3 regions of the Aeromicrobium sp. YIM 150415 genome follow, and region 1 is predicted to be linked to each of the others. Evidence: riboswitches for the same ligand, from Rfam matches in the RefSeq annotation. Region 1 holds a riboswitch; each other region holds the start of a gene.
What was found. Region 1 has a riboswitch for cobalamin ahead of cobN (cobaltochelatase subunit CobN). Riboswitches for the same ligand answer to the same signal wherever they lie in the genome.
Positions count from the first base shown of each region.

Region 1 (7,410 bases):
TCGACCTTCGCGTACACCTTCACCTCCGAGGGGATCGGAGATCAGGAGCGGTTCGACGAGCTGGGCGTACCGACGTATCAGTCGCCGAGCGAGTGCGGCGGCCAGGACGCCGAGCAGACCAGCGAGCTCAGCCTCGACGACCTGTACGACGAGATCGCCGATGTCGCCGAGCTCTTCGATGTCCAGGATGCCGGCGACGAGTTGACGACCGAGCTGCGCGACCGAGCGGAGGCGGCGACCGAGGACCTCGGTGCGGAGGATGTCTCGCTCGCGTGGTGGTACTCCTCGACGCGCACCCCGTATATGGCCGGATGCTGCGGGGCGCCGGGCCTGATGACCCGTGCGGTCGGCGCGACCAATGCCTTTGAGGATCAGCGTCAGCTGTGGCCCGAGATCGGCTGGGAGTCGATCCTCGACCGCGACCCCGATGTGCTGGTGCTCGCCGACCTGGAGCGTGGCGACGACGGTGACAGCGCGGAGGCCAAGATCGCCTTCCTGGAGTCCGATCCGGTGGCGAGCCGGCTGACGGCGGTCAAGGAGCGTCGCTACATCATCCTCGGAGGGACGACGATGGATCCCTCGATCCGCAATGTCGACGGCATCGAGCAGATCGCCGAGGGGCTGCGGGATCTGGGGCTCGTCGGATGACCGCCGCCGATCTCGTGCGGCACTGGGACGACCAGCAGGCCGCCTACATCGCCGAACGCGAGCAGCGGTTCGCCGTCATGGTCGATGTGCTGCGGCAGGTCGCGGGCGACGAGCCGATGACCGTCCTCGACCTGGCCTGCGGGCCGGGTTCGCTGGCCGCCCGCGTCCTCGACGCGGTGCCGAACTCCCGGGTCGTGGCGGTCGACTACGATCCGGTGCTCCTGGACCTGGCGGCGGAGTACCTGGCGCCCTATGGCGATCGGGTGCGGATCGTGGACGCCGATCTGACCGGCGAGTGGCGGGGGGCCATGGCGGAGGAGGGCTTCGCCGGCGCCGTGTCGACGACGGCGCTGCACTGGCTGTGGCCTGCTGACCTCGTCCGCCTCTTCGCGGAGGTTGCCGAGGTCCTGCGACCGGGAGGGGTCTTCCTCGACGGCGACCACTTCCGATTCGACGGACGCTCGCCGCACATCGCGCGCTGGGCCGCCGACCACGATCGTCGCACCCAGGAGGAGGCCTTCGCCGCCGGCGCGCAGAGCTGGGACCGATGGTGGGGTTCGCTGAGCGAGCGCCTCGGCCACGCGGAGCGCGTCGCCGAGCGCGACCGCCGGTTCGCGGGCCGAGACGCGACGCCGTCGACCGCGATCGACTTCCGGCTCGCGGCGCTGTCGCAGGCCGGCTTCGCCGAGGTCGGCACCGCCTGGCAGCTCTACGACGACTACGTCACCTACGCCGTGCGCGGTTGACGCCTCCGCCTTGCCGCGCGACGACGAGACCGCGCCCGACCATTGACCGGCCCCGAGCGGTGAGCCATCCCGCACTCAAGGTGCGGCGGTGCGTGATAATCCACCGCCCACAGATCCCAGGAGGGGATCAGCGAGTTCCGTACCGTTGGCGGGCGCCCTGATGGCTGACGCCGAGAGCGGCGGCGATCTCCACCCAGGTGACGCCTCGGGCCCGGGCATCGTGCACTGCATCGGTGACCGCTCGCTCGGCTGCGGCGCGGCTCGCGACCGCTGCTCTGATCGGTTCCGTCGCCGAGATATCGCGCATCGGGGCGGTGGCAGGATCGATCTCCTCGATCCTGTCGAGGGCTTCCTGGTCACTGAGCCGTATCCGTGCCGTCATGGTCATGCTCCCTTCGGTCGTCTCAGGGCCAGAACTTCGGCCGTGCTCGCATCGCGTGAACCACTCGCGGATCGAGGTCGGGGTCCGCGATCCCCACCTCGATGATCCGACCATCGCGGGCGGTGCCGATCACCAACAGGACCTCGTCTCTGCCCTCATAGACCCGAAGGAGGTGACGAAGGGCGTGAAGGATGTCCTCATCGGCGATGCCGTGCCGTCGTGCGCTGGCCGTGATCCTCACGAATGCAACATTAATTGCATTCTACGTCGTGTCGAGATCGTTATCCACACCCTCGCTCAGCACGCGGGCCGCCCCTCGGACCGGGGCGCGCGCTGCCCGGATACGCTGGGCGCACTCACGTCGACGCGATCTCAGGAACCCGGTGCGAGACCGGGGCGGTTCCGCCACTGTGAGGCCGCGCGGGCATCGTCCGCGAGGCCGAGCCAGACACTGAACGCGACGATTCCGACTGATAGGGGCGAGAACCCCGAGGAGGAAGCATGACGCGCATCGCGTTGCTGTCCACATCCGACACCGATCTGCTCTCCGCGCGCGCGAGCGGTGCCGACTACCGCTTCGCCAACCCGGTGCGGTTGACCGACGAGCAGATCGCGGCGCTCGTGGACGAGGCCGATCTCGTCCTCGCCCGCATCCTCGGATCGCCCGACGACGTGCCGACGGCGGTGCGCGAGGCCACCGTCCCGATCGTCGTCCTCGGCGGCGAGCAGCAGCCGAGCGCCGAGCTCATGGAGCACTCCACCGTCCCGATGGGTGTGGCCGCCGAGGCGCATCGCTATCTCGCCGAGGGCGGTCCGGCCAACCTCGCCCAGCTCCACGCCTTCCTCTCCGACACGATCCTGCTGACCGGCGAGGGCTTCGAGCCGCCCGCCGTCCTGCCGACGTGGGGGTGGAGCGAGCGCCCCGAGCGCCCCGCGGATCTCCCACGCATCGGCATCCTCTACTACCGCGCGCACGAGGCGAGCGGCAATACGGAGTTCGCCCATGTGCTCGCCGATGCGATCGACGCCACCGGCGAGGCCGTGGGCAGTCCGGTCTTCTCCTCCTCGCTGCGTTCGGCCCCCGATGACCTCTATGCGGCGCTCGGCACCCTCGATGCGCTCATCGTGACCGTCCTCGCGGCGGGTGGCCAGGTGCCCGGCGCCGTGAGCGCGGGCGGCGACGACGAGACCTGGGATGTCGAGCGCATCGCCGCCCTCGACATCCCGGTCCTGCAGGGCCTGTGCCTCACCTCCAGCCGCGCCGAATGGGAGGCCAATGACGACGGCGTGACCCCGCTGGACTCGGCCAACCAGGTCGCCATCCCCGAGTTCGACGGCCGCATCATCACCGCGCCGTTCTCCTTCAAGGAGATCGACGCCGACGGCCTGCCGCGCTACGTCGCCGATGAGGAGCGCTGCCGCCGCGTCGCCGGGATCGCCGTCAACCACGCGCGCCTGCGCCGCACCCCGCCGGCGGAGCGCAAGCTCGCCCTCATGCTGTCGGCCTACCCGACCAAGCACAGCCGGGTCGGCAACGCCGTCGGCCTCGACACCCCGGTCTCGACGGTGCGGTTGCTGCGTCGTCTGCGCGATGCGGGCTACGACCTGGGCGACGACCCGACCATCAGCCGCGTGCTCGACATGGACGATGACACGGAGGCCGGCGACACGCTGATCCACGCGCTCATCGACGCCGGTGGGCAGGACGAGGAGTGGTTGACCTCGGGTCAGCTCACCGAGAGCCACGTGCGCATCCCGGCCGCCGACTATGAGCAGTGGATCGCCGACCTGCCTGCCGAACTGGTCGACGAGGTCACCGAGGCGTGGGGTGCCGCACCGGGCACGCTCTTCGTCAACGATCGTCAGGAGATCGTGCTGGCCACGATCACCAGCGGCAATATCGTCATCCTCATCCAGCCGCCCCGCGGCTTCGGCGAGAACCCGGTCGCGATCTACCACGACCCCGATCTCGCGCCGAGCCACCACTATCTCGCCGCCTACCGCTGGCTCGAGCGCGGCTTCGGTGCGCACGCGGTGGTCCACCTGGGCAAGCACGGGTCGATGGAGTGGCTGCCGGGCAAGAACGCCGCCCTCTCGGCCTCGTGCGCCACGGATGCCGCGATCGGCAGCATGCCGCTCATCTACCCCTTCCTCGTCAACGATCCCGGTGAGGGCGCGCAGGCCAAGCGCCGCGCGCACGCCACGATCGTCGACCATCTGATCCCGCCGATGGCGCGCGCCGAGTCCTATGGCGATATCGCCCGGCTGGAGCAGCTGCTCGACGAGTACGCCAATATCCAGGCGATGGACCCCGCCAAGCTGCCGGCCATCCGCGCCGAGATCTGGACCCTCATGCACGCCGCGGAGATGCACCGCGACCTCGGCCTCGACGAGCGCCCCGGGGACGAGGAGTTCGACGACTTCCTGCTGCACGTTGACGGCTGGCTGTGCGAGGTCAAGGACGCGCAGATCCGCGACGGTCTGCACGTGCTCGGCCAGGCCCCCGACGGCGAAGCGCGTGTCAATCTCGTGCTGGCCATCCTGCGCGCCTCACAGGTCTGGGGCGGTGAGACCGGTGCTGTCCCCGGGCTCCGTGCCGCACTCGGGCTGAAGGAAGGTGCCGACGAGCTGGGGGCCGTCGACGAGATCGAGCAACGCGCCCGTGAGCTCGTCCTCGCGATGGAGGAGGCGGGCTGGGACGCCTCGGCGGCCACCGGACTGCACGATGATCCCGAGGTGGTGCGCGTGCTGGAGTTCGCCGCCACGCAGGTCGTGCCGCGGCTGGCCAAGACCACCGACGAGCTCGACGCGGTTCTGCACGCCCTCGACGGTGGATTCATCCCCGCCGGCCCGTCGGGATCGCCGCTGCGCGGTCTCGTCAACGTGCTGCCGACCGGGCGCAATTTCTACACCGTCGACCCGCGCGCCGTGCCCTCGCGACTCGCCTACGAGACCGGCGTGGCGATGGCCGACTCGCTGGTCCAGCGCCACCTCGACGAGACGGGGGAGTACCCCACCTCGGTCGGCTTGTCGGTGTGGGGCACGTCGGCGATGCGCACGAGCGGCGACGATATCGCCGAGGTGCTGGCGTTGCTCGGCGTGCGCCCGTCCTGGGACGAGGCCTCGCGCCGCGTCAACGGTCTCGACATCGTGCCGCTGGAGGAGCTCGGCCGCCCGCGCATCGACGTGACCGTGCGGATCTCGGGCTTCTTCCGCGACGCCTTCCCGCATGTCATCGCGATGCTCGACGACGCGGTCGCCCTCGTCGCCGAGCTCGACGAGCCCGCCGATCAGAACTACGTCCGCGCCCACACCGCGGCCGATCTGATCGAGCACGGCGACGAGCGCCGCGCCCGCACCCGCATCTTCGGCTCCAAGCCGGGGTCCTATGGAGCGGGCATCCTGCAGACCATCGAGGCTGGCAATTGGCGCGATGACAACGATCTCGCCGAGGTCTACACCGCCTGGGGCGGCTTCGCCTACGGCCGCGACCTCGACGGGGCCCCCGCGGCCGACGACATGCGCGCCAACTACCGGCGCATCCAGGTCGCGGCCAAGAACATCGACACGCGCGAGCACGACATCGCCGACTCCGACGATTACTTCCAGTACCACGGCGGCATGGTCGCGACGGTGCGGGCGCTGACGGGCAAGGACCCCAAGGCCTATGTCGGCGACTCGACCACGCCCGATGCGGTCAAGACCCGCACGCTGTCGGAGGAGACCAGCCGCGTGTTCCGTTCGCGTGTGGTCAACCCGCGCTGGATCGGCGCGATGCAGCGGCACGGCTACAAGGGCGCCTTCGAGCTCGCGGCGACGGTCGACTATCTCTACGGCTTCGATGCGACCACCGGTGTGGTGCACGACTGGATGTACGAGCAGCTCGCGCAGTCCTATGTGCTGGACGAGCAGACCCAGGAGTTCATGCGGCAGTCGAATCCGTGGGCGCTGCGCGGCATCGTCGAGCGCCTGCACGAGGCTGCCGACCGGGGTCTGTGGGCCGAGCCCGACCCCGAGACCCTCGCCGCCCTCCAGTCCGTCTACCTCGAGGTCGAGGGCGAGCTCGAGGACCGCCAGTGACCGAAGCGCGGGGACGAGACGCAGGATGTGACTCTGCGGTTGCTATGGCTACCGTGGAATCACATCTCGCGTCGTCGGGTGACGCAGGATGTGACCCTGTGGTTGCTATGACGACCACCGAAGCACATCTCGCGTCCGTCGCGACCGGGGGTGTGCGATGAGGGTGCGGGTCGTGGGGATCGGGCCGGGGGGTGTCGATCAGCTGACGGTCGAGGCGGTTGAAGCGCTGCGATCGGTCTCGGCCTATCTCGTCGTCGAGAAGCGCGAGGACGATCCCCTCGTCGCCGCCCGTGAGGCGATCATCGCGCGCCACGTCCCCGACCCGCCGCCGATGATCACCGTCCGCGACCCCGAAAGGGAGCGCAGCGCCCGGGTAGCCGGCGACGAGTCCGCCTACCAGCGAGCCGTCGCTGACTGGCATGCCGCACGAGCCGAACGCTTCGCCACCGCCCTCGACGAAGCCGACGGAGATGTCGCGATCCTCGTCTGGGGCGACCCCGCCTTCTACGACTCGACCCTCCGCATCCTCGATCGCGTGGCGGCGGACCGATCCCTCGATGTCGACGTGATCCCCGGCGTCTCGAGTCTGCAACTGCTCGCCGCCCGGCACGCCATCGTGCTGCACGAGATCGGCCGGCCGCTGCACCTGACCACCGGCCGCAAGCTGTCCGAGGCCGTCGAACGCGGCGAGGGCAATATCGCCGCGATGCTGCTGTCCTCGATCGACTCCTTCGCCGCGCTGAGCGACTGGACGGTCTGGTGGGGCGCGAATCTCGGCACCGCTCACGAGGCGCTCGCCCACGGGACGGTCGCCGAGGTGCTTCCCGACATCCGCGCTGCCCGCGACCGGGTCAAGGACGAGGCCGGCTGGATCATGGACCTCGCCCTCCTGCGAGCCCCGGCGTGAACCGGTCGCGAACGTGTGGTCGAATCCACGGTGGTCGAGTGGCCGAAGGCCGTTCACGGCCGACGCGTATCGAGACCACATTTCGAAGTGATTTCGATACGCCGCTCGTCCCTCGCGGCTACTCAATCACCGGGAACTCGGCTATCGGGAACTCGGTGGTCGAGTGCCCGCTGGCGGCACCTCCCGCTTGCGGGGGAGGAACGAGCGGGCGTATCGAGACCACACCAGGCGGGGCACCGTGAGTGCGCGGCTGCTGATCGCGGGGACGACCTCGGACGCGGGCAAGTCGGTCGTCACCACCGCACTCTGCCGCGCCTATGCCCGGCGCGGCATCCGGGTCGCGCCGTATAAGGCGCAGAACATGTCCAATAACTCGATGGTGTGCGCCGACGAGGTCGGCACGACCGCCGAGATCGGCCGCGCCCAGTGGATCCAGGCGCTCGCCGCGCGCGCCCGCCCCGAGCCGGCCATGAACCCCGTGCTGCTCAAGCCCGGCAGCGACCGCCGCAGCCATGTCGTCGCGATGGGCAGGCCCGCCGGCACCATCTCCTCGATGGACTTCGCCCGGGGCCGGCGCCACCTCGCCACGCTCGCCCACGATGCCTTCGACGACCTCGCGGGCCGCTACGACCTCGTGATCGCCGAGG
Region 1 is NZ_JAERWM010000023.1:4,066-11,475, forward strand. It holds gene JL108_RS14715 (ABC transporter substrate-binding protein) at 1-648, shown strand, start outside; gene JL108_RS14720 (class I SAM-dependent methyltransferase) at 645-1,394, shown strand; gene JL108_RS14725 (hypothetical protein) at 1,522-1,776, opposite strand; gene JL108_RS14730 (hypothetical protein) at 1,799-2,017, opposite strand; cobalamin riboswitch at 2,119-2,251, shown strand; gene cobN (cobaltochelatase subunit CobN) at 2,278-5,856, shown strand; gene cobF (precorrin-6A synthase (deacetylating)) at 6,014-6,763, shown strand; gene JL108_RS14745 (cobyric acid synthase) at 7,002-7,410, shown strand, end outside.

Region 2 (7,410 bases), on a different contig from region 1:
TGGACTGGGACGCGTTGCGCCGCAAGGTGGCCGGCGGGATGCGCAACTCGACGCTCATGGCGATCGCTCCGACCGCCTCGATCGGTCTGGTCGCCGGCACGACTCCCGGCCTGGATCCGCAGTTCAGCCAGATCTTCAGCCGCGCCACGAGCGCGGGCAAGTTCCTGGAGGTCAACCGCAATCTCGTGGAGGACCTGCGTGAGCGCGGGCTGTGGGACGAGCTGCGCGACGATCTGCTCCGTCACCAGGGCGATCTCTCGCAGGTCGAGGGGGCTCCGGCCGAACTGGTCGAGATCTATCAGACGAGCTTCCAGCTCACGCCGTATGCCTTCGTCGAGGTGGCGGCGCGCGCGCAGAAGTGGATCGATCAGGCGATCAGCCGCAATATCTACCTGGCGAGTCGCGAGGTGGACGGCATGGTCGATCTGTACAGCGCGGCGTGGCGCAAGGGCGTCAAGACGACCTACTACCTGCACATGATGCCGCGACACACCGCGGAACAGAGCACCGTCAAGGTCAACAAGTCCGAGGCCGTCACCCCGGCATCGGGCGGCGCCCAGCGCCGAGGCTTCGGTGCCGCCACGGCACCCGCGGCGCCGGCCAAACGCGGTTTCGGCTCGGTCGCTCCGACGTCGGCGCCGGTCGTGGAGGCCGAGCCCGTGGTGCCCGAGGAGGCGCAGGAGCTCGAGGTCGTCGACGGCGCCGCGTGCCCGATCGACCCCCAAGAGCGCCTCCAGTGCGACTCCTGCCAGTGATCATCCGGCCCGCCCCCGCGTTGAGTGTGACGTTTGGACGGTGGAACGGGCCTTCTTGGCGTCCAAACGTCACACTCAACGCGAAAGTGAGGGCACGATGACGCGAGGGATCCTGGGAACGGGGATCGAGGAAGGGCTGCTGCTGAAGCCCGTCACCTATCCGTGGGCGATGGAGCTGTACGACCAGGCAGTGGCGAACACGTGGTTCCCCAATGAGGTGCAGCTGGGGGAGGACCTCGGCGACTTCGAGCGGATGAGCGATGACGAGCGGCACGCGCTGACCCATCTGATGAGCTACTTCAACCCGAACGAGCTGCTGGTCAACAAGGCGCTGGCGTTCGGCGTCTATCCCTATGTCAACGCCGCCGAGTGCCACCTCTACCTCGCCAAGCAGATGTGGGAGGAGGCCAACCACTGCATGAGCTTCGAGTACGTGCTCGAGACCTTCCCGATCGACCGGGAAGCCGCGTACGAGTCCCACGTGACCGTGCCGTCGATGGCGGCCAAGGAGGCCTTCGAGGTCCGCTTCATCAAGCGGATGACCGAGCAGACCCTCGACATCACCACCACCGAGGGCAAGCAGGACTTCGTACGCAATCTGGTGGCGTACAACGTCATCTTGGAGGGCATCTGGTTCTACTCGGGATTCATGGTGGCGCTCAGCTTCCGGCAGCGGAACCTGCTGCGCAACTTCGGGTCCCTCATCGACTGGATCGTGCGCGACGAGAGCCTGCATCTGAAGTTCGGCATCAACCTGATCCTCACCGTGCTCGACGAGAACCCCGATGTGGCGACCCCGGAGTTCGCCGCCGAGATCCAGCAGATGGTCCTCGATGCCGTGGAGATGGAGGAGGCCTACAACCGGGATCTGCTGCCGAACGGCATCCTCGGGTTGAATGCGGACTACATCAATCAGTACGTGCGCTACTTGGCCGACCGACGGCTCGAGGAGCTGGGCTTCGAGGCGCACTACGGCGTCGGCAATCCGGCGAAGTGGATGGCGACGGCGAACGACACCCTGCAGCTCGTCAACTTCTTCGAGTCGATCAACACCTCCTATGAGGTCAACGCGAAGGCCTGACGATGAGCTGCGTGTCCTTCCTGACACCCGGGCAGCGAGCCGCTCTGCGGCGTGCTGGGGGAGACGGACCCCTCTCACGGTTCGTCTCCCCACCGACCACCGAGGCGAAGCTCCGGCGGATCCGGCTGATGGCCCTCGACCCGGACCACCGCATCCGTGAGAGCGCGGCACTCGCGGTCCACGCGCCCGCCGATGTCCTGCGGGCGCTGACCGCCGATGGCGCGCCGAGCGTGCGCTGCTGTGTGGCTCGCAATCCGGCCACCCCGGTGTCCTCGCTCGAACTGCTGGCTGACGACGAGGTGGCCCAGGTGCGTGGGTGGGTGGCGGCACATCCACGGACCACGGCGGAGCTGTCCGATCGCCTGGCCACGGACCCCGACCCGCAGGTGCGTCGGGTCGTGGAGTGGGCGCGCGGCTGGGAGCCCGGGGTGCGGAACGATCCGGCCGATTCCGCCTTGGACGAGGCCGGTGTCGGTCTACACTGATCCCGAACGATGAACCCTCTGTGACGGGGAATCCGGTCCGAATCCGGAACTGTCGCGCAACCGTGGGCCGCTCTGAGCGGCGAGTCGGGATACCGCACCGAGGCCAGCAGGACCAACGATCTGCCGCGTCAGCAGGTGCGTGAAGGGGACTGAACCCTCTCGCCCGATGTGGTGGGAGGAGATATCTCGATGAAGCCCCTAGCCCGAGTCGTCGCGGCCGGACTGCTGATCGCCGCGACCCTCGTCTGGATCGACGGCGCCACCTCACCCCCCGCGGTCGCGATCGATCACAGTCGTGGCCATCCCGGCTTCTGCGAAGGGGACCGAGGAGTGACAGTCGTGGTCGACTTCCAAGAGCTCGGTGGGCAGACGATCGTACGCTGCCATCCGCAGGGCACCGCGGGCTCAGGCCTGGACGCGCTGCGCGGAGCCGGTATCCAGGTGGCCGGTACGCAGCGGTGGGGTGAGGGCTTCGTCTGCCGGCTGGAGAATCGCCCTCGCGCCGATGAGTCCTTGGGCGTCGAGGGGCAGCCTGGCTACCGCGAGGCCTGCGTCAACACGCCGCCTTCGGCCGCGTACTGGTCCTACTGGCATGCGGGCAACAACTGCGCGTGGTCGTACAGCAACTGGGGTGTGAAGAATCGTGATTTCGTCCAGGGCGGATTCGAGGGGTGGTCCTTCTCGCTGAACGGCGGAGCCGATGACGCTCCTCGTCCGCGTGTCGCCGCGGTGCGACCCGGAACGGAGGGCGGATCGTGCACGGTCTCCGCCGACCCGGCGCCGTCGAGCACTAACCCGATGGAACGCCAGCGGGGTTCGACGGGCGCAGCCCAGCCAGGTGCCGATGATGTCGATACCGACTCGCCCCGTTTCCGCCGCTCCGCCGGGCAGGAGGGCTCTACTCCGGCGTCCGGCGGCTCGCTTCCGGCGCCTATGCCCCGCGATGCCCCGGATGATCCCGCGGACAACGTGTCGTTCACCGGCGGGGAGGATGCCGATGACGTGCGACAGGCGGCCGCGGAGGATGCCGGAGCCAGTCGCTATGCCCCGTGGGCGGCCGCGAGCGCCCTGCTGCTGCTCGTGGGTTCCATGTGGTGGATCGAGCGCCGGCGAAGACGCGCTCGGCAGGGCGAGTGACCACCGTGGGCGGGCGTCTCGGCTCGACCTACTTCCTCCCGAGGGACCTGCATCCGGCCGCCTGGTGGATCTGGGCGCTCGGGCTGGCGGTCGCGGCCAGTAGGACGACCAACCCGTGGATCCTTGCGACGATCATCGCGGTCGCCTGCCATGTGGTCGTCAGCCGGCGGAGTGCGGCACCCTGGGCGCTCGCATTTCGTCTGTACCTCGTCCTCGCGGGCATCATCATCGCCTTGCGGGTGCTGTTCCGGTTGATCTTCGGAGGGGGCGAGGGTTCGACGATCGTCCTGAGCCTCCCCGAGATCCCGCTTCCGCAGTGGGCGGCTGGCATTCGACTGCTCGGCGATGTGTCCGCCGAGTCCCTCCTCGGCGGCTTCTACGATGGTCTGCGGCTCGCCACCATGATCATCTGCCTCGGTGCCGCCAACGCGCTGGCCAATCCGAAACGGTTGCTCAAGATGCTCCCGCCGGCCTTGTACGAGATCGGGACCGCGGTGATCGTGGCGATGTCGGTGTTCCCGCAGCTTGCCGAGAGCGTCCTGCGTGTGCGACGGGCGCGAGCTCTACGTGGTCACACCGGCAAGGGGATCGCCCGGCTGCGGTCGGTGGTGATCCCGGTGTTGGAGGATGCGCTCGAACGATCTCTCACCCTCGCCGCCTCGATGGACTCGCGTGGATACGGGCGTGCGGGAGTGGCGGATACCCGTCGTAGAGCCCTGACCGGAACGCTGATGATCGTCGGCCTGGTCGGGGTGTGCGTCGGCGTCTACGGATCGATGGACAGCACCGCGCCGGTCTGGTTCGGAGTGCCGATGCTGCTTGCGGGAACGGCGCTCGCCTTGGTCGGCTTCCAGCTGACCGGAAAACACGTGCGACGCACCCGATATCGCCCCGATCGCTGGCAGGTGGCGGAGGTCGTCGTCGCTTCCTCGGGCGTGGCGGCAGCGGTATCACTGGTCCTCACCGGACAGTTCGCGCCGACGACCCTGGCGCCGTCCCTCATTGACCTGTCATGGCCGATCCTGGCCTGGCCGACTCTTCTGGGCGTGCTGATCGCGGTGGCACCGTCCTTCCTGACGCCGCGGCCGCCCGAGCCCTTCGAGGATGCCTGGACCTATGGCATCGGCTATCGCGAGCGCATCGTCGACGAGGAGGCGGGTCTGACGTGATCGAGATCGATGGCGTGACGTTCTGGTATCGAAGCGCCGACACGCCGACCCTGCGCGATGTCTCGTTGCAGGTCGACGAAGGCGAGATGGTCCTGTTGGCCGGGCGGACGGGATCGGGCAAGTCGACGCTGCTGGGGACGCTCAATGGGCTCGTCCCGCATTTCACCGGGGGACATCTGGAAGGGGACGTGCGGGTCGCCGGCCGCTCCACCCGCGACCACACTCCGCGAGAGCTGGCCGATCTCATCGGCGTGGTGGGTCAGGACCCGCTCGCCGGATTCGTGACGGACACGGTCGAGGAGGAGCTCGCCTATGGCATGGAGCAACTGGCCGTACCCGCTCAGGTCATGCGCCGTCGAGTGGAGGAGACCCTCGACCTGCTCGGTATCGCCGAGCTGCGCCACCGCCCCTTGCGACAGCTGTCAGGGGGTCAGCAACAACGGGTCGCGATCGGATCGGTGCTGACCATGCATCCGCGGGTGCTCGTGCTCGACGAGCCGACCTCAGCTCTCGACCCCGGCGCGGCCGAGGACGTGCTCGCCACCCTCGCACGGTTGGTGGACGATCTGGGGACCACAGTCGTCTTGGCAGAGCACCGCATGGAACGTGTGGTGCCGTTCGCCGACCGGATGGCCTTCGTTCACGGTGACGGCACGGTGGAGGTCGACGACGTGACCGTACTGATGGATCGAGTGCCGATCGCACCGCCGGTGGTGCAGTTGGGCCGGCTCGCGGGCTGGTCGCCGCTGCCGCTGACCGTGCGGCAGGCTCGACGTAGACGTCACGAGTTGTTGGAGAGGATCGGGGAGGGTCAGCCGACCGATCGTCGTCCGGTCGAGTCGGCGCGGACCCTGCTGGCCGCCCGCGACGTACTCGTGCGGTATGGCTCGACCGTCGCGGTCCGGGGTGTCGACCTCGAGCTTCGTCAAGGAACCGTGACCGCCTTGATGGGTCGCAACGGGTCCGGCAAATCGTCCCTGCTCTGGGCGGTGCAGGGGACCGGGATCCGTCAGGGCGGGACGGTCGAGGTCGGGGGCACCGACCCGCGGGAGGTGTCCCGCGCGGCAGCCCGCGCGCTCGTCGGCCTCGTGCCCCAGACCGCGAGCGATCTGCTCTATCTCGAGTCCGTCGACGGTGAGTGTGCCAGCGCCGACCGCGAGGCGGAGGCTGATCCGGGGACGTGTCGAGCCTTGCTGGACCGGCTCGCGCCGGGCATCGACGGGGCCCATCATCCGCGTGATCTCTCCGAGGGCCAGAAGCTGGCGCTCGTGCTGGCCGTGCAACTGTCGGCCGCGCCCGAGGTCATGCTCCTCGACGAACCGACCCGGGGTTTGGACTATGCGGCGAAACAGGCCTTCGCCCAGATGGTGGAGCAGCTGGCTGCCGCGGGCCGGGCCGTGGTGATCGCCACGCATGATGTCGAGTTCGTTGCCGAGGTGGCGGATGCTGTCGTGGTGATGGCGGAGGGAGAGATCGTGGCGCAGGGGGTCACACGCGAGGTGCTCGCCGGCTCGCCGGCCTTCGCGCCGCAGGTGGCGAAGGTTCTGGGTGAGCCGTGGCTGACGGTCGCCGAGGTGGGAAGCGCGATCGATCGATGAGCGCTCTGCCGCAGGATTCACGGCGCGATGCCGTGCGGGTCGGGCCCCGGTCGATCGTCGTGATGGCGCTCGCCTCGCTGGCGGGCATCATGATGTTCACCTGGCCTCTGTTCACGAATGTCGCTCCGGCGGGTGCCCAGCACGGTCCCGAGGCACCGTTCTACTTCCTGGCGATCCTCCCGATCATCGTCATCGTCGTCCTGGCCGAGCTTTCGGAGGGCGGCATGGATGCCAAGGCGCTCGCGATGCTCGGCGTGCTGTCGGCCATCAACGCCGCGCTCCGGCCCCTCGGGGCGGGGACCGCGGGAATCGAGACCGTGTTCTTCATGCTCGTCCTGGCCGGACGCGTCTTCGGCCCGGGTTTCGGCTTCGTGCTGGGGTGTACGAGCATCTTCGCTTCTGCTCTGCTGACCGCCGGTATCGGTCCGTGGCTGCCTTTCCAGATGATGGCGAGCGCCTGGATCGGGATGGGCGCGGGTCTCTTGCCCCGTCGCATCACCGGGAAGCGCGAGATCGCCATGCTCGTCGGTTACGGGATCGTCGTCGCCTACGGCTTCGGTTTCCTGATGAATCTCTGGTTCTGGCCCTTCATCACCGGGGCGGAGGTGCAGTACTACGACGGGCACCTCTCCTATGTCCCGGGCGCACCGCTCCTGGAGAACCTGCATCGCTTCGTGATCTTCACCCTGCTCACGTCGACCCTCGGGTGGGATACCGGGCGCGCCATCACCAATACGGTGGCGGTGCTGGTGCTGGGACCGGCGATCCTGACGACGCTACGCCGCGCGGCCCGTAGCGCCTCCTTCGGTGACCGCGGCACCTTCGGTGGTGACGGCCGTTTCCGTGGCGGCTAGGTGGCCGCCGAATCCTCATCGCGTTGGCGCCGCAGCCCATGGCCTGCGTACCCGGCCACGGCGGCCGTCAGCAGCATCATGGCTGCCGCGGCCCAGGGGTTGACGCCCCACGGCGCCGGGGGAGCAGCGGCGGTCACTGGGGCCTCGGGCACCGTGACAGGGGCGGGGCGCAGCGGTGATTCCGGGGACTGCAGCCAGGTGCGGCCGGCCAGCGCTGGAGCGGTCTCGAGGGACATGAAGAAGTCGCTCGCCTCATCATCGACCGCCAGGGCGACACCCCCGTCTTCGCGTTGTACACCGCTGAGGGCCACTGAGGCGAGCGAGACATCCG
Region 2 is NZ_JAERWM010000025.1:105,230-112,639, reverse strand. It holds gene JL108_RS16160 (ribonucleoside-diphosphate reductase subunit alpha) at 1-755, shown strand, start outside; gene JL108_RS16155 (ribonucleotide-diphosphate reductase subunit beta) at 853-1,836, shown strand; gene JL108_RS16150 (hypothetical protein) at 1,848-2,321, shown strand; cobalamin riboswitch at 2,288-2,436, shown strand; gene JL108_RS16145 (hypothetical protein) at 2,511-3,458, shown strand; gene JL108_RS16140 (energy-coupling factor transporter transmembrane component T) at 3,455-4,627, shown strand; gene JL108_RS16135 (ABC transporter ATP-binding protein) at 4,624-6,225, shown strand; gene JL108_RS16130 (ECF transporter S component) at 6,222-7,079, shown strand; gene JL108_RS16125 (hypothetical protein) at 7,076-7,410, opposite strand, start outside.
Region 2: another riboswitch for cobalamin. It lies ahead of JL108_RS16145 (hypothetical protein); the one in region 1 lies ahead of cobN (cobaltochelatase subunit CobN).

Region 3 (7,410 bases), on a different contig from region 1:
ATCGCCGGCCGCGGCTGCTGCCAGTCGATCGGCTCGGTCCACTCGTCCTCCAGTACCTGGATCGAGTCGGTGATCTCGGCGGTCTCCGGATCGATCACGTGGATCGCGCCGTCGGTGCCGAGCACGAGCGCCTCGCCGTCGTGGCCGCGGGCCAGCGAACGGAAGGTGTAGCTGGCCGGCAGGTCCACCAGGGTCAGCTCGTTCGTGGCGGTGTCGGTCAGGGAGACCTGCGTCGGACGCTCGAGCTCGGCGTCGGGGTCCTGCTTGTAGTCGCCGAGCACCACCGAGGATGCGTCCGTGCCGGCCTGGTTGCCGATGCGGCCGTACTCGGTCGGGCTGTCGATCTTGGTGAACTCGCCGTCGGCATACGTCAGCAGGCCGTCCTCGCAGCCGATCACGACGACCTCGTCGCGTGCCGTCGCCTCGCCGTGCACCCCCGGGCACTCCTCGGAGCGGGCGACCTCCTCGCCGTCGGCGTCGACCACCCGCGCGCCCACGCGGGTCTCGCTGTCGCCGAGGGAGGTCAGCAGGTCGCCGTTCTCCAGCACGATCGCGACGCCGTGGTGCGCCTCGGGAGTCGAGTAGGTCTCGGTCTCGGGCATCTCGCCGTGGTCGAGGCCGTGTGGATCGAAGACCGTGATCTCGCCGGTGCCGTCGGCGAACAGCACGGCCTTGTCCGCGTGCCGGACCACGTGGCCGGGCGTATCGGCCTCGAACACCAGGTCGGTGAGCTCGCCCGCGGTCGCGTCGAGGACCTGGAATCCCTCGGAGGTCGAGACCAGGATGTGGTCATCGGTGCCGGCGGGGTTGAGGCGGTTGAAGCCGTCGAGCTCGATGTCCTTCTCTACCTCCAGGGTCTCTCCGTCGAGCAGCAGGACGCCGCCGTCATAGGTGACGGCGACCGGATGGTCGATGGATCCGCTGCCGTGGTCGTGTCCGTGGTCGCCGGCCTCGTCAGACTCCGAGTCGCTGCCGCAGGCGGCGAGCGTCAGCGTCGCGGCGAGCGCGAGTGGCAGGATCGCGTGTCGTCTGGTCATGGGTGTTCTCCTTCAATGGGTGGGTGTGTCAGGACAGTGCGGAGGCGATGGCATCGGTATTGGCGCGCATCATCCCCAGGTAGGTGGCCGCCTCGCCGTCGGCGGTGAGCGACTCGGAGTACAGCGAGACCACCTGCACGTCGATGCCTGCCGTGTCGGCGAGTACCTGCGCGAGACGGTCCGGTTGCGACGAGTCGGCGAAGACCGCGGGCACGCCGTTCTCGGTGATCGCGGTGGCGAGGGAGTCGAGGTCGGCGGCGCTGGGCGACGCGAGCGTGGTGCCGCTCGGGATCACGGCGCCGACGACCTCGAAGTCGTAGCGGTCGGCGAGGTAGCCGAGGACGTGGTGATTCGTGACCAGACTGCGGCGATCGGCCGGTATCGCGTCGAAGGCCTCCCTCATGTGCCGATCCAGGTCGGTGAGCTCGTCGAGGTAGGCCACGGCCCCCTCGCCGGGCTCTATGCCCGCGTGCTCCTCCAGTGCCTCGGTCACGTGCTCGACCGCGAGGCTCATGCGGGCGGGATCGGTCCAGAAGTGCGGATCGAGCTGGCCCGCGGAGGCTCCCTCGCGATATTCCAGGGGGTCGACGAGGTCGCCGACGGCGAGCACCGGCACGCCGTCGGCCTCGGCGGCGTCGACGACGTGTTGGACGCCCTCCTCGAGGCCGAGTCCGTTGCTGACCACGAGGTCGGCGTTCTCGACGGCGGCCGCCTGCTGGGCGGAGATCTCGAAGGAGTGCGGGTCGGCCCCGGCCGGCATGAGCACGGTGACCTCGACATCGCCGCCGGCCACCTCCTGCACGACATCGCCGAGGATATTGGTCGTGACGACGACACCTCCGTCGGACGGGCCACCCGAGCAGGCGGTGAGTGCGGCCGCCGACAGGGCGATGCCGCCGGCGAGCGCGGCCAGCCGCCGGGTCACCATCCCGTCTCCACCAGGTGGAGCGGGGTGACGTCGCCGGTCTGGATCCCGCGGGCGATGCGCAGACTGTCGGCGTAGTCGATCTCGTGGACGACCGAGGCCTCGGCATCGTTCACATAGGCCCGTGACGTGTCGGCGACGAGGGACGGCGGGTTCTCGAGGTCCGGATTCTCCAGGAGGGGGCGCTCGGCCACCTGCTCGCCCGTGGCGTCGTAGTGCCGCAGCGTGCCGTCCTCGCCGAGCACGAGCACGCCGAGGTCGGCGCCGAGCGCGACCGCCGCGAGGGGCGAGGGGGACTCCATGGTCGTCCAGGTCCGGCCGCCGAGATCGAGCACCGCGACCTCATCGCCGAGAACCGCGGCGAGCTCGGTGGCGCGGGGGCGCTGACCGAGCTCGCGGGCCCGCTCCTCACCGGGATAGGGCACGAGATCGTTCTCGCCGTCCTCCGTCACGAGGACGCCGTCGGCGCACGCGATGACGAGCTGCTCGCCGGTCCGCACGGCACCGTCGGGGTCGTCACAGGAGCTGTCGATGTCGTCGTCCGCGGCTGTCGTCAGCTCACCGTCCTCCAGGGCGTCGCGGTCGACGGTCGTGACCGCGCCGTCTGCATCGATGGCGAGCGTGTCGGAGCCGAACGCGCCGACGATCGTGCCGTCGGCCAGCTCGGTGTCGCCGAGCTGTGCGGCGTCCTGGCGGTAGTAGTGGTTGTGGTCGCCGTGCGGCCAGGTCCAGCTGCCCGCGTCGAGCACCGTCGCCGTGCCGTCCTTGCTTCCGAAGACGAAGCGCCCATCGGTCTGCACGGAGTCGGCAGGCAGGTCGAAGGTCTCGGCGCTGCCGTCGAGGAGATCGATGACCGAGGCTCGTTCGCCATCGGCGACCACGAGCCGGTGCTGTGCCTCGGCCTCCTCGACGGCGCCCTCGACGTGCCCGTGGCCGTGCTGGTCCCCGGCGGTGTCGTCGTCACCGGAGGACGAGCAGGCGGCGACCAGGACGATGCTGGTGACGGCGAGGAGGGGGCGAAGGGGTCTCATGCGGTCCTTTCGAGGGTGCGGGCAGTGGAGGGCACGACGGAGCGCAGTCCGAGTGCCAGGACGAAGATCGCGACGGCGCAGGCGGTGATCGTGGCTCCCGCCGCCGTGCCCGCGTGCCAGGAGACGAGCAGCCCGACGACGACGGCCACGGCGCCGAGCGCGGCCGCGAGGGCGATGGCGAGGGATACGCGGGAGGTCCACAGCACCGCCGCGGCGGGAGGCGCGATGAGCATGCCGAAGACCAGCAGCGTTCCGACGATGCTGAACGTGGCGACGATCGCGAGGGTCAGCATGGTCAGCAGCGCGAGCTGGGCGATCTCGGGACGCAGCCCGCTGGTGCGGGCGATCCGGCGGTCGAGGGCGCTGACCAGGAAGGCTCGGTGGCCGAGAGCGGTCATCGCGACGATGACCGCTGTCGTCACCGCCAGCGTCACGAGATCGCCCTGTTGCACGGCGAGTACCTCGCCGAAGAGGAAGGCGGTGATGTCGACGGCGAACGAGCCCGAGGCGGAGACGATGATCACGCCGGCCGCGAGCATCCCGACGAACAGCAGGCCGATGGTGGTGTCGGTTCCGAGGCGGCGGTTCCGTTGCAGCGCCGATACCCCCAGGGCCATGAGGGCGGCGGCGATCCCCGCGCCGAGGCTGAGACTCACACCGGCCAGGGACGCGAGCGCGACGCCGGGGAGCATCCCGTGGGACATCGCGTCGCCGAGGAAGGCCATGCCGCGCAGCACCACCCAGGTGCCGGCGCAGGCGCAGGCGACGGCGACGAGGAGTCCCGCGATCGCGGCGCGGGTGACGAAGCTCACGGCGAAGGGGTCGGTCAGAAGGTTCATCGGCGAGGACTCTACAATGCAATGAGAACCATTCTTATTAGGGGGTCGGATGATCGACGTGTGTGAGGTGCACGCGGGCTACGGGCGGCACGAGGTGTTGCGGGGCGTGACCTGGTGTTTCGCTGCCGGGCGGGTGACGGCGCTGCGCGGCTCGAACGGCTCGGGCAAGACGACGTTGCTCGATGTCATGGCGGGGATCAGGCCCCCGGCGCGAGGCACCGTCAGCCGTCCTCCCGGCGGGGTGGCCTATGTCCCGCAGCGCACGCACATCGATCCACGCCTGCCCCTCACGGTGCGCGATGTCGTGACGATGGGAGCCTGGCAACGGCGTGGCCCGTGGCGCCGGGTGAGCCGTGATGATCGCCGGGCGGTGGAGAGCGCGATGGACGATCTCGGCATCGCCCATCTCGCGCGGCGACGGCTCGATGAGCTCTCCGGCGGACAGGTCCAGCGGAGCCTCGTGGCCCGGGCGATCGTCTGCGACGCCCCGGTGATGGTCCTCGACGAGCCGATGTCGGGGCTCGACATCGGGGTACGGCGAGAGCTGAGCGATGTGCTGCGCCGGGTCGCGGCCTCCGGCCGGGTCGTGGTCCAGGCCACGCACGATGCCGAGGCCGCGGAGGCGAGCGATCAGGTCGTCACCCTCGTTGACGGCCGCCTCCACCGCCACCCCTCGACGGTCCACTAGCGATGCCACGTCCAGGTGGAGCGGTGTCGCTGCGCTCGCCGTCGTTACTCGATCACCGATCTGGGTCCTTGGTGGTCGAGTAGCCCAAGGCCGTCCGCGGCCGACGCCGTGGAGCCAGCGCATCGGGGGCGTAGCCGCGCTGGAGCGAGGCCAGGTTTGGGCTGGGGTGGGTTTCGATACGGTCGCTCGCTGAACGAGCTTCCTACTCAACCACCGATCCCTCGCCTCGGTGGTCGAGTAGTGGAGGTCGCTGGAGCGAAACCACGTTCGCGTAGCCTGCGGGCATGGACCCGCTCGCCGGACTCGGCCCGTACTTCGCGGTCGAGCGCGGGACGGTGGGTGAGGGCTGGCTGACGCTGGACCAGCTCCACGGCGAGGTCCTTGCCGAGCGCGTCGCCCACACCCGCGACGCTCTCGCCGAGCGCGCTCGCGCGGACGTCGAGGACCGGGTCGCCGCCTCGATCATGTCCCTCGGACTGTTCGCACGTCTCGTCTCCCCGGTGCTCGGATCGCTCGCGGCAGGGGTGCTGGCGCCGCGCATCGACCTGTCGACGACCCGCTGGCGCCCCGTCGACTCCGGGCCCTGGCCGATCGCGGTCGAGCCCGGCGAGCCGCGCACGCTCGACGAGGTGACCACCGAGGTCGTCGGCCCCCTCGCTGAGCGCATCGGAGCCGACTACTCCGTCTCGCGCACCATCCTCGACGGCAATATCGCCTCAGCGGTCTTCGGAGCCGTGACGATGCTGCGCCGTCTGGGCGCCGCCGATGCCGACCGGGCCACCGGGGCCGCCCTGGGCAGCCTCTCCGAGGGCCCGCTGCGCGGCACCGGCACGGTCGACGGCGGCTTCGTCCGCGCCTCGTGCTGCCTGTACTACCGGTTGCCCGGTGGCGGCTATTGCGGCGACTGCGTGCTCGCCGCCCGTTGAGCCGCTGCTAGAGTGCGAGCGCCAGTCGTGCTCGTTTGAGCCAGGGAACCCGGTGTGAGTCCGGGACTGACGCGCAGCGGTGAGGGTGACGGGCGGAGCTTGATGCCACTGGACGATTGTCCGGGAAGGCGCTCCGTCTGATTGATCCCGAGTCCGAAGACCTGCTGGTCGCACGTTCGCGTGTGTGATCCATCCAGTTGCAGGCTTCGCGTTTGAGCCTCGGACGAAAGGGACCTGTCATGGTCGTCCGTACCCTTCCCACCCTCGCTGCCGCCGCGGCGGCACTCCTGCTCGCCGGCTGCGGAGCCGACGCCTCGGGCGACTCCGCGAGCGACGACACCGACGGCGTCTCACTCACCAACTGCGATATCGAGAAGACCTACGCGGCCCCCGTCGAGCGGATCGTCGCGACGAGCAACTCGGCGAATATCGGCACGCTGCTGCGGGTCGGCGCCGTCGACCAGCTCGCCGCAGTGGCCCTCAACCCCGACAACGACGAGATCATGACCGAGCTGTACGGCTCCGGTATCGAGGACGTGCCGCGCCTCGAATCGCCGATCTCGCTCGAGGCCATCGTCGCCCAGACCCCCGACCTGCTGATCGGTTCGTACAGCGGCCTGTTCGCGGGATCCTCCGGTGTCACCGAGGAGGTCGCCGCCGAGCGAGATATCGACACCTATGTGATCTCCGACAGCTGCCGGCAGGACCCCGATGACACCTCCTCGGCCCTCGGGACGATGGATCCGTGGACGGCGGTGCGGACCGATCTGGAGAACTACGGCGCGCTGACCGGACACGAGGACGAGGCCTCCGAGGCCATCGAGGATCTCGATGAGCGACTCGGTGCCCTGGAGGACGCACCGCGTCCTGACGCCGCGCCGAAGGTCCTCCTCTTCGACAGCGGCACCGATGACCTCTACACGTCGGGCCACAACGGCCCGCCGCAGGGCATCATCGATGCCGCCGGAGGCGAGAATGTCTTTGCCGACGAGGACACCACCTGGTTCCGAGCCAGCTGGGAGGCTGTCGCCAGCCGTCAGCCCGATGTGATCGTGGTGCTCGACTACCGCAGCGGCGATGAGAACGAGGTCGCGACGAAGATCGACACCATCCGCCAACAGCCCGCGCTGCGCGACCTTCCTGCCGTGGCGGAGGACCGCATCGTTGTCCTCCCGCTCGCCCTCTTCACCAGCGGACATCCCAATATCGAGGCGGCCGAGGCGCTGCGCACCTCCTTCGACGACCTGGGCCTCACGCCCGAGTCGGGCATCGAGGGCCGCTTCGCCGGTTATGGCCGCTGACCCGAGCTGGATCGTGCTGGCCCGGCAGGCGTTGCCGGGCCAGCGGATCGAGCTCGGGATGAGGGAGAGAGATCCTGGCGCGTGGACACCACTGCGCTCGTTGGCCGACTCCCGTGCCTGGCCGTCGATCGCCCGCGACTACGCCGACGGCATCAGTGCGCGCTCTGCGGTCGTCGGAGCCTCGTGTGCCCTGCAGGGTCTCGCCTCGCGGGTGATGGGGCCGGTGCTCGTGGGCTGGGCGCTCGGGCATCCGGTCCCTCGCCTGGCGGATGTCGAGGTGGAGGTGCTCGTTCGCGCCGGCCGTACGACGGGCGTGCGCTACAGCGTCACCCGGACGACGCCGCTTCACGCCGATGAGCTCGTGACATCGCTGGCGACTGTGATCCATCCGCTCGTCGAGGCGATCCGGGAGACCTTCGCGCTCACCGAACGGGTGCTGTGGGGCAATGTCGGTGCGTCGTGTGCCGGGGCCCTCGGCGCGGCGCACCGGATCGCGAGCGATGCCGAGGTCGTGCGCCAACACGGAGAGCGACTGCTCGCCGGACCCTGGCTGGTGTCGCTGGCCGTCGAGCCACGGACCTGCGATGGCGCATGGACCTATCGTCGGGACACCTGCTGTCTGATTCACCTGGGGGACGGACACCGGTTCTGCCCCGGATGCTC
Region 3 is NZ_JAERWM010000030.1:13,726-21,135, forward strand. It holds gene aztD (zinc metallochaperone AztD) at 1-1,037, opposite strand, end outside; gene aztC (zinc ABC transporter substrate-binding protein AztC) at 1,066-1,965, opposite strand; gene JL108_RS17830 (hypothetical protein) at 1,959-2,993, opposite strand; gene aztB (zinc ABC transporter permease AztB) at 2,990-3,832, opposite strand; gene aztA (zinc ABC transporter ATP-binding protein AztA) at 3,882-4,520, shown strand; gene JL108_RS17845 ((2Fe-2S)-binding protein) at 4,805-5,446, shown strand; cobalamin riboswitch at 5,452-5,630, shown strand; gene JL108_RS17850 (ABC transporter substrate-binding protein) at 5,686-6,747, shown strand; gene JL108_RS17855 (hypothetical protein) at 6,737-7,410, shown strand, end outside.
Region 3: another riboswitch for cobalamin. It lies ahead of JL108_RS17850 (ABC transporter substrate-binding protein); the one in region 1 lies ahead of cobN (cobaltochelatase subunit CobN).